One region of the Citrobacter braakii genome, then DNA from elsewhere that is predicted to be linked to it. Evidence: predicted binding sites of a transcription regulator. Region 1 holds the regulator's gene; the other holds the start of a gene.
What was found. Region 1 encodes Fur, which represses iron uptake genes when iron is present. Its sites were predicted from a motif close to ATAATAATGAGAACNACTATCAA; they were not measured.

Region 1 (8,101 bases):
TTCATCTGCTGCAAAATAAACGCGCGTACGACCATGCAACGATTCCGTTGCTTCGGCGAACGCGTTTTGATCCAGTGAATAGAGTGTAGACAGCACCAGCATAAAGCGATTTACTGCTTTCTTCTGCTCCGCATATTCGTCGGACAGCAGCAGTTCACGCATCGCGCGCACTTTATCTTTTACGGGGTTAACCGGCTTCGCTTCCACGACAGCTTGCACAGCGCGGACTTCTTTTACTACCGGAGTGACAGGCTGTGATGCGGCGGAAAACTTCAACATACGCCGTAAAATGTCGGATGCGCTCTCGCCGATATGCTTGGTGTGGCTGGCAATATAGCTATAGAGTTCATCATCAACTTCAATCGTTTTCATCTTAATCCAGTGCAGTGTTTAGCTGAATACAAGTTGTTGGGGTCAACACGCGTAGTGTAAAGGCAAATCCCAACAGCGGATAGCGTCAAGCCTGGTGGCTGGCAAAACTCAGAGTAACCGTAGTTGTTGCAGCCATGTGGCAGAATGGTCAACATGATACCCTAACCCGTGAGTGTGAAAAAAAGAACTTTGCCATGAAATTGAATATCCGAGCGCAATCTGCGCAAAACCTGCACAATAATTCTCCCATCGTCCTGGTGCACGGCCTGTTTGGCAGTCTGGATAACCTGGGGATCCTGGCGCGCGATCTGGTGGCCGATCACGATATCATCCAGGTTGATATGCGAAATCATGGCCTCTCCCCGCGTTCACCTGTGATGAATTATCCGGCCATGGCGCAAGACCTGCTGGATACGCTGGACGATCAACAGATCGAAAAAGCGATCTTTATTGGTCACTCAATGGGGGGTAAAGCCGTCATGGCGTTAACCGCGCTGGCCCCGGAACGTGTCGAACGGTTGGTAGCCATCGACATTGCCCCCGTTGACTATCATGTTCGCCGTCACGATGAGATTTTTGCTGCCATTAACGCAGTAACTGACGCGCAGTCCTCTTCGCGTCAGCAGGCGGCGAGCGTCATGCGCCAGCATCTGCAAGAGGAAGGCGTGATCCAGTTTCTGCTCAAATCCTTCGTGGACGGCGAATGGCGCTTTAATGTTCCCGTGCTGTGGGAGCAATATCCTCATATTGTCGGCTGGGAGACCATCCCGGCGTGGGAACACCCGGCGCTGTTTATCCCCGGTGGCAACTCACCTTATGTTACCGAAGCGTATCGCGAACAATTGCTGGCGCAATTCCCGCAGGCTCGGGCGCACGTTATTGCAGGCGCGGGCCATTGGGTGCATGCGGAAAAACCGGAGGCGGTACTGCGCGCCATCCGTCGTTATCTGAGCGAACAGGCTAACTGATTAAAAACTCAGCGTCTGCGCGTGATTACGCGCGTGGGCGTTGGCGTGTCTCCCCTGCTGATGTATTATGGCGGGCTATCCATCCGGGCAGACGCCTGGCTGATTGTTTCCCCGAAGTCACCAAGATCATGGCCAAAGAACAAACGGACCGTACGACATTAGATCTGTTCGCGCAGGAGCGTCGCCCGGGACGACCCAAAACTAATCCGCTCTCGCGTGATGAACAGTTACGTATTAACAAACGTAATCAGCTTAAACGCGATAAAGTTCGCGGGCTTAAGCGTGTCGAACTGAAACTGAACGCTGATGCTGTTGACGCTCTGAACGAGCTGGCCGAGGCGCGCAACATGAGTCGCAGTGAACTCATCGAAGAGATGCTGATGAACCAACTCAGCGCATTGCGCGGTCAGGCTTAGTCTGAATTTCTGCTCTAAATCATAAATCGTGTAGCACAGAGTGCAGTCCTGCGTGTTTGCTGTTTCCGCATGCCTGACTGTTCTGCTATGATTGCCCTTATCCGTGGGCAATGCGCCACCACCATTTCAATAAGTTTCAAGAGGTTATTTTACTCATGGCAATCACTGGCATCTTTTTCGGCAGCGACACCGGTAACACCGAAAACATCGCAAAAATGATTCAAAAACAGCTTGGTAAAGACGTTGCCGATGTACATGACATTGCAAAAAGCAGCAAAGAAGACCTCGAAGGGTATGACATTTTGCTGCTCGGCATTCCAACCTGGTACTACGGTGAAGCGCAGTGTGACTGGGACGATTTCTTCCCTACCCTCGAAGACATTGATTTTAACGGCAAACTGGTTGCATTGTTCGGCTGCGGCGACCAGGAAGATTACGCAGAATATTTCTGCGATGCGTTGGGTACAATTCGCGACATCATCGAACCACGCGGCGCAACCATCGTTGGTCACTGGCCAACGGCGGGTTATCACTTTGAAGCGTCCAAAGGCCTGGCGGACGACGACCACTTTGTGGGTCTGGCCATTGATGAAGATCGCCAGCCTGAATTGACCGCCGAACGCGTAGAAAAATGGGTTAAGCAGATCTCTGAGGAGCTGCACCTCGACGAAATCATCAATGCCTGATTTTGTGTGGCGCAGATTTCCATCTGCGCCACATCAATAGATAAAACCAATCAAAATAATTGCTACAAATTTGTAACTTTTTCGTCTGACCCTGTACAATGCCCGGATGCCAATCGGGTATTGCACAGTGTGTTTGTCGGCGATACCACGTTTTGATTAACAATATATGCCAGAGACTTGCAGTTTTCATTTAGCCATGGCAGTTCTATAATGAATCGCATTATCTCAAGTGCAATTTCTGTCACTTCTGTTAATGAAGTGAATCGTTTAGCTACAGGACAGATTCCGCATGACTGACAACAATACCGCATTAAAGAAGGCTGGCCTGAAAGTAACGCTTCCTCGTTTAAAAATTCTGGAAGTTCTTCAGGAACCGGATAACCATCACGTCAGTGCGGAAGACTTATACAAACGTCTGATCGATATGGGTGAAGAAATTGGTCTGGCGACCGTGTATCGCGTGCTGAACCAGTTTGATGATGCCGGTATCGTGACCCGCCATAATTTTGAAGGTGGTAAATCCGTCTTCGAACTGACTCAACAGCATCATCACGATCACCTCATCTGCCTCGACTGCGGCAAAGTGGTCGAGTTCAGCGATGATTCCATCGAGGCGCGCCAGCGTGAGATTGCGGCTAAACATGGTATTCGTTTAACCAACCATAGCCTCTATCTTTACGGTCACTGCGCCGAAGGCGATTGCCGCGAAGATGAGCATGCTCACGACGGTAAATAATGTGATGCTTTCTGAAAAGCCAACCATTCGGTTGGCTTTTTTTATGGGCGTTATCACCCCTTTTCCCCTTCCCTCCACTCCTGTGTTGCTTTAATGTAAAATCTATAGTCCCTTCCCGGAGAGTCGAAATGGAACTTCGCCAGCTACGCTATTTTGTTCGCATTGTAGAAACCGGCAGCATGGGTAGCGCGGCGCTCGATCTCAATATTGGGGTTTCGGCACTCAGCCAGCAAATGTCCCGCCTGGAAAACGAACTCGCTATTCGCCTGCTGCAGCGCACCTCGCGTGGCGTTACGCCCACCAGCGCCGGACTGGCTTTTTACTCCCAGGCGCAGCTGGCGCTCCGCCACGCAGACGATGCAATCCTCGCCGCGCGAGAGTCCCGGCTTTCCGGGCACGTCAGCGTCGGTATGGCCCCCAGTACCGCTTCCGTTCTCGGCATGCCTTTTATTAACGCCATGCGGGAAAGCTATAGTGATGTCCGCCTGCATGTGGTGGAAAGCCTCTCTGGCAACCTGGAACGGATGATTAATACCCGCCAGATTGATCTGGCCGTGGTATTTCAAAAAGAAAAGCTCCTGCGCTGGAGCGCCAGACCGATTCTCGAAGAGCGCCTGTTTTTGATTGGGACTCATGCCTTACTGGCCGATATTGCCGATGAAAATATTGCGCCAGCCCAGTTGGCAAGTATCCCATTGATAATGCCCAGCCCAGGCCACGGTCTGCGCGGCAGGCTGGAAGCAATTTGTCAGGAACACGCACTGCGCATTGAGATCTCCACAGAAATTGATGGTCTGGCGCTGCTAATGCGCGCCGTTCGCAGTGGAATCGGCGCTACTCTCCAGCCCGGCGCGGCGATTTCCCATCTCGATAAAGAGACGCTAAGAGTGATCGGCGTCCATAATCCAATACTGAGTCGCCCCAACTTTCTGGTCAGCCTTTCTGATGATGAGCTCACCCCCGCGGGCCTCGCCGCCCGCGTGGTGCTAACGAAAGTGATGCATCAACTGGTGGAAGCAGGAAGCTGGCCAGGCGCCATCCTTTACAATAACTAAAGCCCTCTTTAGCACTTCGTCATAGCGCCCGCACAAGCTGCACGTATACATTTCAATTACAAATTTAACAATTAGTTAAATGGTAATGGAGTATACGATGGTTGATGTTCTGGTGATTGGCGGTGGCAATGCCGCGTTATGTGCTGCCCTAACCGCCCGGGAGCAAGGAGCTTCGGTACTCCTGCTCGAAGCGGCTCCACGGGAATGGCGCGGGGGAAATTCTCAACACACACGTAATCTGCGCTGTATGCATGACGCGCCGCAGGATGTGCTGGTGGAAAGCTATCCTGAAGAGGAGTTCTGGCAGGATTTGCGGCGCGTCACCGAGGGAAATACTAACGAAGCCCTGGCGCGTCTGGTGATCCGCACCTCTTCACAATGCCGCGACTGGATGCGCCAACACGGCGTTAATTTTCAACCTCCTCTCTCCGGTGCTTTACACGTAGCGCGAACCAACGCCTTTTTTATGGGGGGCGGGAAAGCCCTCGTGAATGCCTATTATCGCAGCGCAGAAAAGTTAGGCGTGCAAATCCGCTATAACACACCAGTGCAGGCGCTTGAACTGCATAATGGTGAGTTTGTGGCAGCGCTGGCAGGCGAAGAGCGCATAACCGCTAAGTCCTGCGTGCTTGCCGCTGGCGGATTTGAGTCAAACCGCGAATGGCTGCGCGAAGCCTGGGGAGAGAACGCCCGCGGCGAGTGGCCTGCGGATAACTTCCTGATTCGCGGCACGCGCTTTAATCAGGGCGTACTGCTTAAATTTATGATGGATGCCGGGGCGGACATCATCGGCGAACCCTCCCAGTCACACTGCGTAGCCATTGATGCCAGAGCGCCATTATATGACGGCGGGATTTGCACCCGCGTGGACTGCGTTTCACTCGGCATAGTAGTCAACCGTGACGCAGAACGTTTTTATGATGAAGGCGAAGATTTCTGGCCCAAACGCTACGCCATCTGGGGACGCCTGGTCGCCCAACAGCCAGGGCAGATTGGCTATTCCATTATCGACAGTAAAGCCATCGGCCACTTTATGCCACCGGTATTCCCCGGCGCACAGGCGAATACGCTGGCGGAGTTGGCGCATCAGTTGGGGCTGGATACCGAACGCTTTACCCACACCGTGACGGCGTACAACAACGCCTGCCAGCCAGGTCAGTTCGACCATACCATCCTGGACAACTGCGCGACGAAGAAGTTAACCCCCGCGAAAACACACTGGGCGCGACCGCTGGACCAGCCACCTTACTACGGCTATGCCCTGCGGCCAGGAATCACCTTCACCTATCTTGGGTTAAAAGTGAACGAACGCGCTGCCGTACACTTTGCCGGGCAGCCAAGCCGCAACCTGTTCGTCGCCGGAGAGATGATGGCGGGCAACGTGTTGGGCAAGGGTTACACCGCTGGCGTGGGCATGTCGATCGGGACAACCTTTGGCCGCATTGCCGGAAAAGAAGCCGCGCTGGCAGCACGTAAGGAGGCACGTCATGAAGCAGCTTGAGAAACTGATCATCGAAGCACAAATTATCACCGAGCCGGAAGCAGAAGTTGAACGTGTGATGCAGGTCTGTAACGCCTGCCGCTATTGTGAAGGTTTTTGCGCCGTGTTCCCGGCAATGACTCAGCGCCTGGAATTCGGTAAAGCGGATATCAATTATCTGGCTAACTTGTGCCATAACTGCGGCGCCTGCCTGCACGCGTGTCAGTATGCCCCACCTCATGAATTTGCCATCAACGTACCGAAGGCGATGGCGGAAGTGCGGCTCGAAACCTATCAGCACTACGCGCAACCCGCCGCCTTTGGCGCGCTTTATCGTCGCGCAGGCATCACCGTGACGCTGGCACTGGTTTTCGGTCTGATCCTGTTTTTACTCCTCGCCATGAGTTTAAAGGGCTCGTTATTCCATCCTCCGCTGGCCGGGGATTTTTATCAGATTTTCCCGCATAACCTGCTCGCATGGATGTTTGGTTCGGTATTTATTCTGGCGATAGGTCTGCTGATGGCGGGCGTTCTGCGCTTCTGGCGCAAAATCTCTCCGGGTGTACCGCGTTCCGCCGAAATTGCTGAAGCCTCACACAATGCGCTGACGCTGAAGTATCTCGATGGTGGGCATGGCAAAGGTTGTAACGAAGCAGATGATGCCTTCACCCTGATGCGCCGCCGTTTCCATCACTTCACCTTCTACGGTTTTATGCTCTGCTTTGCCGCCACCGTGGTGGCAACGGGCTATCACTACTTTGCAGGTATAGAAGCGCCCTATCCGTTCTTCAGCGTTCCGGTAATGCTAGGCACGTTGGGCGGCATTGGACTGGTTGTCGGCCCGGCTGGCTTGCTATGGCTCAATTTTAAGCGCTCACCGCTGCATGGCGACGCACGGCAAAAACCGATGGATCGCGGTTTTATTTTGCTGCTGCTCCTGACCAGTCTGACCGGTTTAGCGCTGCTGGCGGGAAGAGACACGTCCTGGATGGCTATTTTGCTCGCCATTCACCTCGGCGTGGTCATGGCGCTCTTTCTGACCATTCCTTATGGAAAATTTGCCCACGGATTTTACCGCTGCGCAGCCTTACTCAAGTGGGCGATTGAGAAACGGCGCGGCAAACAGGCGGGGGTCGCAGGCGACTAACCCGCAAACTCTTACCTCTATAAATATTATGATAAGACAGTGGAGCAAACCCAATGACACAACAACCATCGCGCGCCGGAACTTTCGGCGCAATACTGCGGGTAACCAGCGGTAATTTCCTCGAACAGTTTGACTTTTTTCTGTTCGGTTTTTACGCCACCTATATCGCAAAGACCTTCTTTCCTGCAGAGAGTGAATTTGCCGGGCTAATGTTAACTTTCGCCGTGTTTGGTTCAGGTTTCTTAATGCGGCCTGTTGGCGCAATAGTGCTGGGTGCTTACATCGACAGAATTGGTCGCCGTAAAGGACTGATGGTGACGCTGGCGATTATGGGCTGCGGAACCCTGCTGATTGCCCTGGTACCTGGTTATCACAGTATTGGTCTGCTGGCCCCTGTCCTGGTATTACTCGGCCGATTATTACAGGGCTTTTCTGCAGGGGTGGAGCTGGGCGGCGTCTCGGTTTATCTTTCTGAAATCGCCACCCCTGGCAATAAAGGCTTCTACACCAGCTGGCAGTCCGCCAGTCAACAGGTCGCCATTGTGGTGGCGGCTCTGATTGGTTACGGCCTGAACGCCACCCTGGGACACGATGAGATCTCTGAATGGGGCTGGCGTATTCCATTCTTTATTGGTTGCATGATTATTCCTTTGATCTTCGTGCTCCGCCGCTCGCTTCAGGAAACAGACGCCTTTTTACAACGTACGCACCGTCCCGACACCAGGGAAATTTTTACTACCATCATCAAAAACTGGCGTCTCATCGCTGCGGGTACGCTGCTGGTGGCGATGACCACAACGACGTTCTACTTTATTACCGTCTACACACCGACCTACGGTAGGGCTGTACTTCACCTGAGCGCTCGCGACAGCCTGATCGTCACCATGCTGGTCGGTATTTCTAATTTTATCTGGCTGCCGATTGGCGGGGCGATTTCTGACCGAATTGGTCGTCGTCCGGTGTTGATGGGGATTACCATCCTTGCACTGATCACCACCTGGCCGGTTATGCACTGGCTCACCGCCGCGCCAGATTTCACGCGCATGACGCTGGTCCTGCTTTGGTTCTCGTTCTTTTTTGGTATGTACAACGGGGCAATGGTCGCCGCACTCACCGAGGTGATGCCTGTCTATGTGCGTACGGTGGGCTTTTCACTGGCATTCAGTCTTGCCACGGCGATTTTTGGCGGCCTTACGCCAGTCATCTCCACAGCGCTGGTCCAGCTAACCGGGGATAAAAGC
Region 2 (8,101 bases), 360 kb from region 1:
TGAGTTTTCGCGGCCTTTACCGTACAGATCACGCGGCAGGGCAATCTTCGGATGCGGCAAACCGGCCTGACCTTCTTGCTGCGCCAGTTTTTCAACAGCCTCGACCGGATCGGCAACCAGTTCATCCAGCGGCAGGGTCGTGTCGGCAATGCGGTTGACGAACGAGGTGTTGGCGCCGTTTTCCAGCAGACGACGCACCAGGTACGCCAGCAGCGTTTCGTGCGTGCCGACCGGTGCATAAATGCGGCATGGACGGTTCAGTTTGCCATCCGCAACTTTGCCGGTGACCTGCTCATACAGCGGTTCGCCCATGCCGTGCAGGCACTGGAATTCGTACTGACCCGGATAGTAGTTTTGACCGGCTAACTGATAAATCGCCGCCAGCGTATGGGCGTTGTGGGTGGCGAACTGCGGGTAGATCAGATTCGGTACGGCAAGCAGTTTTTTCGCACAGGCCAGGTAAGAAACGTCGGTGTACACCTTACGGGTGTAGACCGGATAACCTTCCAGACCGTCCATCTGGGCACGTTTAATTTCGCTATCCCAGTAGGCGCCCTTAACCAGACGGATCATCAGGCGGCGGCGGCTGCGCGTGGCGACGTCAATCAGATAGTCGATAACATACGGGCAGCGCTTCTGGTAGGCCTGGATAACAAAACCGATCCCGTTCCAGCCTGCCAGTTCGGGTTCAAAGCACAGTTTTTCCAGCAGATCGAGGGAGATCTCCAGTCGGTCAGCCTCTTCGGCGTCGATATTAATGCCGATGTCGTACTGACGTGCCAGCAGAGTAAGCGATTTCAGACGAGGATAGAGTTCATCCATCACGCGATCGTACTGCGCACGGCTGTAACGCGGATGCAGTGCCGACAGCTTGATAGAAATACCTGGCCCTTCGTAGATACCGCGCCCGTTAGAGGCCTTACCAATGGCGTGGATCGCCTGCTGGTACGAAACCATATAAGCCTGTGCATCGGCGGCGGTCAGGGCCGCTTCGCCCAGCATGTCATAGGAGTAACGGAAGCCTTTTTCTTCCAGTTTACGCGCGTTAGCCAGCGCTTCAGCAATGGTCTCCCCGGTGACAAACTGCTCGCCCATCAAGCGCATGGCCATGTCGACGCCTTTACGCACCAGCGGCTCACCGCTCTTGCCGATAATACGGTTGAGTGAGCGTGAGAGGCTGGCTTCGTTATGCGTAGAAACCAGACGACCGGTAAACAACAGCCCCCAGGTCGCCGCGTTGACGAACAGAGACGGGCTGCGGCCAATGTGCGACTGCCAGTTACCGTTGCTGATCTTGTCGCGGATTAACGCATCGCGGGTCGCTTTATCTGGAATACGCAGCAAGGCTTCGGCCAGACACATCAGCGCGACGCCTTCCTGTGAAGAAAGGGAGAATTCCTGCAATAAACCTTGTACCATCCCGGCGCGACCGCTAGCGGTCTTCTGGTTACGTAGTTTGTCTGCCAGATCGTATGCCAGCTTATGCGCCTGCTCGGCGATAGGCTGCGGCAGACGAGCCTGCTCCATCAGCATCGGTACGGCGTCAGTTTCGGCGCGGCGGTAAGCAGCGGTGATTGCCGCGCGGGAAACTGACTGCGGCAGGATCTGTTCAGCAAATTCCAGGAAAGGCTGATGCGCTTCATTTTGCAACGTGGTCGACTCATCGCCCTCATTCGCAGCACCCGCCAGCAGGGCCGGTAGTTCAGGAAGCGCGTCGTCATTTTCCAGTCTTTCGAGATAATTAAAAATGGCTTGTTTGATCAGCCAATGTGGCGTGCGATCGATTCGTGATGCTGCTGTTTTAATACGCTCGCGAGTGGCGTCATCCAGCTTAACCCCCATCGTGGTGGTTCCCATGCCGTTTACTCCTGTTGTACTGAAATACGGGTCTGATAGTTACCGAGAAATATCCACTATGTTGCAACTTTGTGCAACCGTGTTAAATGTGACTTGGTTTGCAAGCTTGGAAATGAATGAAATGTTAATAAACGTGAGTGTTTTGACGGGGGCTATAAAAGTTGCCGAATCTTTTTCTCTGCGGTAGTTAACACTTTTAAAAGGTGCAACCGAAAAAAGTGTGAGAGAGTGCAACCTACAGAAAAATGCTATCTACTCTGGATCAAATTTGATGTAAATGGTGTGTTAAATCGATTGTGAATGACCATCGCTTCCGGCAGGATACGGTCGCCCTGGTAAACATAGATATCTTTGCCACGTTCCGGCAGGGTAATAAAACGGCAAGCCACGGCATTGCTGATACATAATTTTGGAGAGTTTTGATGGCTATTAGCACACCGATGTTAGTGACATTCTGTGTCTATATTTTCGGCATGATATTGATAGGGTTTATTGCATGGCGTTCAACCAAAAACTTTGACGATTACATTCTGGGTGGACGCAGTCTGGGTCCATTCGTGACCGCGTTATCTGCCGGGGCATCTGACATGAGCGGCTGGTTGCTGATGGGCCTGCCTGGCGCGATTTTCCTGTCGGGGATTTCAGAAAGCTGGATCGCTATTGGCCTTATTTTGGGCGCGTGGATCAACTGGAAACTGGTGGCCGGACGTTTACGCGTGCATACCGAATACAATAACAATGCGCTGACGTTACCGGATTACTTTACCGGTCGCTTTGAAGATAAAAGCCGAATTCTGCGTATTATCTCCGCGCTGGTTATTCTGCTGTTTTTCACCATCTACTGTGCTTCCGGTATTGTGGCAGGGGCGCGTCTGTTTGAAAGCACCTTTGGCATGAGTTACGAAACAGCGCTGTGGGCAGGGGCGGCCGCGACGATTATTTATACCTTTATCGGTGGTTTCCTGGCGGTAAGCTGGACCGATACCGTCCAGGCCAGCCTGATGATCTTCGCCCTGATCCTGACGCCAGTAATGGTAGTCATTGGCGTGGGTGGGTTTGACGATTCGCTGGAAGTGATTAAACAAAAGAGCATTGAGAACGTGGACATGTTCAAAGGGCTGAATTTTGTTGCCATTATTTCCCTGATGGGCTGGGGTCTGGGCTACTTCGGTCAGCCGCATATTCTGGCGCGCTTTATGGCGGCTGATTCTCACCATAGCATTGTTCATGCTCGCCGCATCAGTATGACCTGGATGATCCTGTGTCTGGCAGGTGCAGTTGCCGTTGGCTTTTTTGGTATCGCTTACTTTAACAACAACCCACAGCTTGCCGGTGCCGTTAACCAGAACGCCGAACGCGTGTTTATTGAACTGGCGCAAATCCTGTTCAACCCGTGGATTGCCGGTATTCTGCTGTCTGCGATCCTCGCAGCGGTGATGTCGACCCTGAGCTGCCAGCTGCTGGTGTGTTCCAGCGCAATTACCGAAGACTTGTATAAAGCGTTCCTGCGTAAAAATGCCAGCCAGAAAGAGCTGGTATGGATTGGTCGCATCATGGTGCTGGTTGTGGCGCTGGTGTCTATCGCGCTGGCGGCGAACCCGGAGAACCGTGTGCTTGGTCTGGTAAGCTACGCCTGGGCCGGCTTTGGCGCGGCGTTTGGTCCGGTGGTTCTGTTCTCCGTAATGTGGTCGCGTATGACGCGTAACGGCGCGCTGGCCGGGATGCTCATCGGTGCGGTGACGGTAATCGTCTGGAAGCAGTTTGCCTGGTTGGGTCTGTATGAAATCATCCCGGGCTTTATTTTCGGCAGCATCGGTATTGTGGTCTTCAGCCTGTTGGGTAAAGCGCCTTCAGCCGCTATGCAGCAACGTTTTGCCGAGGCTGATGCGCATTATCACACAGCTCCGCCATCGCGTTTACAGGCAGAGTAATCGCCTCGATCTTTAAGCCCGCCGCGTGCGGGCTTTTTTATTTGTCCCCGCTGCAAAACCGCCCTAATCGTTACCCGCCTAACTGTTTACATTAAGTCATCATTCTCAAAACATTCTGCTTGAGTTTTTCTTTACTGTAATGATAATCACTATCACTGTAATTTACCTTTCTTTTCATCAATTGACTGAGAATAACGTTTAAGGGTTCTTCGCATGTTTGTTCCATTTCTTATTATGTTGCGCGAAGGGTTAGAGGCCGCGCTGATAGTCAGCCTGATTGCCAGCTACCTGAAACGGACTCAGCGTGGTCGATGGATTGGTGTGATGTGGATTGGTGTTCTGCTGGCGGCGGCGTTATGCCTGGCGTTAGGCGTTTTCATCAATGAAACCACCGGTGAATTTCCGCAAAAGGAACAGGAGCTGTTTGAAGGCATCGTGGCGGTCATTGCCGTGGTGATCCTCACCTGGATGGTGTTCTGGATGCGTAAAGTTTCGCGCAACGTCAAAGTCCAGCTTGAACAGGCTGTCGATAACGCGTTGCAACGCGGCAATCATCACGGCTGGGCGCTGGTGATGATGGTCTTTTTTGCCGTTGCCCGTGAAGGCCTGGAATCGGTGTTCTTCCTGCTGGCGGCATTCCAGCAGGATGTAGGCATTTGGCCACCGTTAGGTGCGATGCTGGGGCTGGCCACCGCGGTGGTACTGGGTTACTTGATTTACCTCGGCGGCATTCGCCTCAACCTCGGGGCATTCTTCAAATGGACCAGCCTGTTCATTTTGCTGGTGGCCGCTGGTCTTGCTGCTGGGGCCATCCGCGCGTTCCACGAAGCCGGGTTATGGAATCATTTTCAGGATGTGGCGTTTGACATGAGCAGCGTGCTTTCAACGCATTCGCTGTTTGGCACATTGATGGAAGGTATTTTCGGCTATCAGGAAGCGCCGAGCGTCAGCGAAGTCGCCATTTGGTTTATCTACCTGATTCCGGCATTGATTATGTTTGCACTGCCGCCGCGTTCAGGCACTACGGCATCGCGTACCGCACCCTGATAAAAACGCGATGCAGAATACTCCTTAGTTACAACATACTTATTTATAGGGATAGGTCATGACGTTTAATTTTCGCCGTAGTGCGCTGCAGTTGGGTATTGCCGCGCTGTTTGCCTCCGCTTTTTCTGCACAAGCCGCCGATATTCCGCAGGTGAAAGTCACGGTTAACGACAAACAGTGTGAGCCGATGACGATCACGGTTAACGCTGGGAAAACGCAGTTCATCATCCAGAACCACAGCCAGAAAGCGCTGGAGTGGGAGATCCTTAAAGGGGTTATGGTGGTTGAAGAACGTGAAAACATTGCGCCGGGCTTTAGCCAGAAAATGACAGCTAACCTGCAGCCAGGTGAATATGATATGACCTGCGGTCTGTTGACTAACCCGAAAGGCAAACTCATTGTAAAAGGTAGCGCAACGGCGGATGCCGCGCAGGGCGATGCTCTGCTGAGCCTAAGTGGCGCAATTACCGAATACAAAGCCTATGTGACAGCCGAAACTGCACAACTGGTTGCGGGCACCAAAGCATTCACCGATGCGATTAAAGCTGGCGATCTGGAAAAAGCGAAATCGCTGTATGCGCCAACCCGTCAGCATTATGAGCGTATTGAACCGATTGCTGAACTGTTCTCCGATCTCGACGGCAGCATCGATGCGCGTGAAGATGATTATGAGCAAAAAGCCGCCGATCCTAAATTCACCGGCTTCCACCGCCTGGAGAAAGCGTTGTTCGGCGACAACACCACCAAAGGCATGGACAAGTATGCCGACCAATTAAACCGCGATGTTCTTGACCTGCAAACGCGTATTAGCGAACTGGCCTTCCCACCGTCAAAAGTGGTTGGCGGGGCAGCAGGACTGATTGAAGAAGTCGCTGCCAGCAAAATCAGCGGAGAAGAGGATCGCTACAGCCATACCGATCTGTGGGATTTCCAGGCCAATATCGATGGCGCGCAGAAAATCGTCGATCTCCTGCGCCCTCAGTTACAAAAATCCAATGCAGAGCTGTTGGCGAAGGTGGATGCGAACTTCAAAAAAGTCGATACCATTCTGAGCAAGTACCGTACCAAAGACGGTTTTGAAACCTATGACAAACTGACCGACGCCGATCGCAATGCGCTGAAAGGGCCAATCACGACGCTGGCGGAAGACTTGTCGCAATTACGCGGTGTTCTGGGTCTGGATTAAGCAAAATGCAGCAAGATAATGAAAACGGCGTGAGCGAACCTTCACGCCGACGTTTACTGAAAGGGATGGGCGCCCTGGGTGGGGCGCTGGCGCTGGCGGGTGGATGTCCGGTTGCCCACGCGCAAAAACCACAAAGTGCGCCGGGAACGCTGTCCCCCGATGCGCGTAGTGAAGCGCAGCCGTTTTATGGTCAGCATCAGGCAGGGATCCTGACGCCACAGCAGGCATCGATGATGCTGGTGGCGTTCGATGTTCTCGCCAGCGATAAGGCTGATCTGGAACGCTTGTTCCGCTTGCTGACCGCCCGATTTGCGTTTCTGACCACGGGCGGGCCGGCGCCGGATACGCCGAATCCGCGTTTGCCCCCTATGGATTCCGGTATCCTCGGCGCATACATTGCGCCAGACAACCTGACGATGACGTTGTCAGTCGGCGCCTCGCTATTTGATGAACGTTATGGTCTGAAATCGCAGATGCCGAAAAAGCTGCAAAAAATGACCCGCTTCCCGAATGATTCGCTGGATGCGGCGCTGTGCCATGGTGATTTGCTGCTGCAGATTTGTGCCAACACGCAGGACACCGTTATCCATGCACTGCGCGATATCATTAAACATACGCCCGATCTCCTTAGCGTGCGCTGGAAACGTGAAGGGTTTATTTCCGACCATGCCGCGCGCAGCAAAGGCAAAGAGACCCCGGTCAACTTGCTTGGCTTTAAGGACGGCACCGCGAATCCGGACGCGACGGATACGAAGTTGATGCAGGATGTGGTGTGGGTTACGGACGGGCAGGGCGAACCTGTCTGGGCGCAAGGTGGTAGCTATCAGGCCGTCAGGCTCATTCAGTTTCGCGTCGAGTTCTGGGATCGTACGCCGCTGAAAGAGCAGCAAACGATATTTGGTCGAGATAAACACACCGGCGCGCCGCTGGGTATGCAGCACGAGCACGATGTGCCTGACTATGCCAGCGATCCCGAGGGTGAGGTGATTGCGCTCGACAGTCATATCCGCCTGGCGAATCCGCGCACGAAAGAGACCGAGACCAGCCTGATGATGCGCCGTGGCTACAGCTATTCGCTCGGTGTGACCCCATCCGGTCAACTGGATATGGGACTGTTGTTTGTCTGCTATCAACACGATCTGGAAAAAGGCTTTTTGACTGTGCAGAAACGCCTCAACGGTGAAGCGCTGGAAGAGTATGTCAAACCAATTGGTGGGGGCTACTTCTTTGCTTTGCCGGGTGTCAAAACCGCAGATCAATATCTGGGACAGTCTCTGCTCGAAGCCTGATGATTACGCCCCGTTGTACAGCGGGGCTTTTCCTGACATCTGTATGAATGAACAAATTATTTTTTATGATCGGTACGAGACTGAAATAATTCTGTCATCTCTCTGCAAGAGACTGTCTTTGGTGATTAGATAGAATTTAAGTTAACGACAAGTAAAAATATTGTTGCATTAACGAAAGATTATGATGTAATTATAAGAAACAGCGGTAGTTCCCGGCGGTGATAGTCGTTCACTATGGAGATCGCGATGGAAAAGTCCTGTATTGGACACATTTTTCACAGTAGCTGCAGTACGTTACGCGGACGTTTCTCTTCCGGTAGCCACCTCGTCACCGCTAAATCTCTCTCCCTTTCACTTCTTATCTTCGTAACTGACACCTTGTACGGTGCGCGTAGCCGTGTGTGGCGTCTTATCCGAAAGCAAGCAATGGCTTACAAGGAAGCCAACCCTCAGATGTTCGTGCGCATAATCGTGCCGCCAACGGCGCGTGTGATGTATACCTACAACTCAAGGTGCTATCCATGGGAAGACAAAAAGCAGTGATCAAAGCTCGTCGTGAAGCAAAACGTGTGCTGAGGCGGGATTCGCGTAGCCATAAACAACGTGAAGATGAATCGGTCACCTCGCTTGTGCAGATGGGCGGCGTAGAAGCGATTGGTATGGCGCGTGATAGTCGCGACGCCACGCCAATCACGGCGCGGAATGAAGCTCAGGCCCAGTACCTGAATGCTATCGAGAGTAAACAGCTGATCTTCGCTACCGGTGAAGCCGGGTGTGGTAAAACCTGGATC

Region 2: efeU (iron uptake transporter permease EfeU) is a predicted target of Fur. The motif match lies at 3,922-3,944, and genes of this name have one in related genera.

Annotation. Positions count from the first base shown of each region.
Region 1 covers NZ_CP045771.1:4,417,975-4,426,075, forward strand. The annotation lists gene seqA (replication initiation negative regulator SeqA) at 1-372, opposite strand, end outside; gene ybfF (esterase) at 567-1,340, shown strand; gene ybfE (LexA regulated protein) at 1,469-1,756, shown strand; gene fldA (flavodoxin FldA) at 1,912-2,442, shown strand; gene GFC06_RS20910 (ryhB-regulated fur leader peptide) at 2,653-2,739, shown strand; gene fur (ferric iron uptake transcriptional regulator) at 2,732-3,178, shown strand; gene tcuR (tricarballylate utilization LysR family transcriptional regulator TcuR) at 3,307-4,233, shown strand; gene tcuA (FAD-dependent tricarballylate dehydrogenase TcuA) at 4,331-5,734, shown strand; gene tcuB (tricarballylate utilization 4Fe-4S protein TcuB) at 5,721-6,860, shown strand; gene tcuC (MFS transporter) at 6,914-8,101, shown strand, end outside.
Region 2 covers NZ_CP045771.1:4,053,178-4,061,278, reverse strand. The annotation lists gene putA (trifunctional transcriptional regulator/proline dehydrogenase/L-glutamate gamma-semialdehyde dehydrogenase) at 1-1,857, opposite strand, end outside; gene putP (sodium/proline symporter PutP) at 2,280-3,788, shown strand; gene efeU (iron uptake transporter permease EfeU) at 4,002-4,835, shown strand; gene efeO (iron uptake system protein EfeO) at 4,894-6,021, shown strand; gene efeB (iron uptake transporter deferrochelatase/peroxidase subunit) at 6,027-7,310, shown strand; gene phoH (phosphate starvation-inducible protein PhoH) at 7,832-8,101, shown strand, end outside.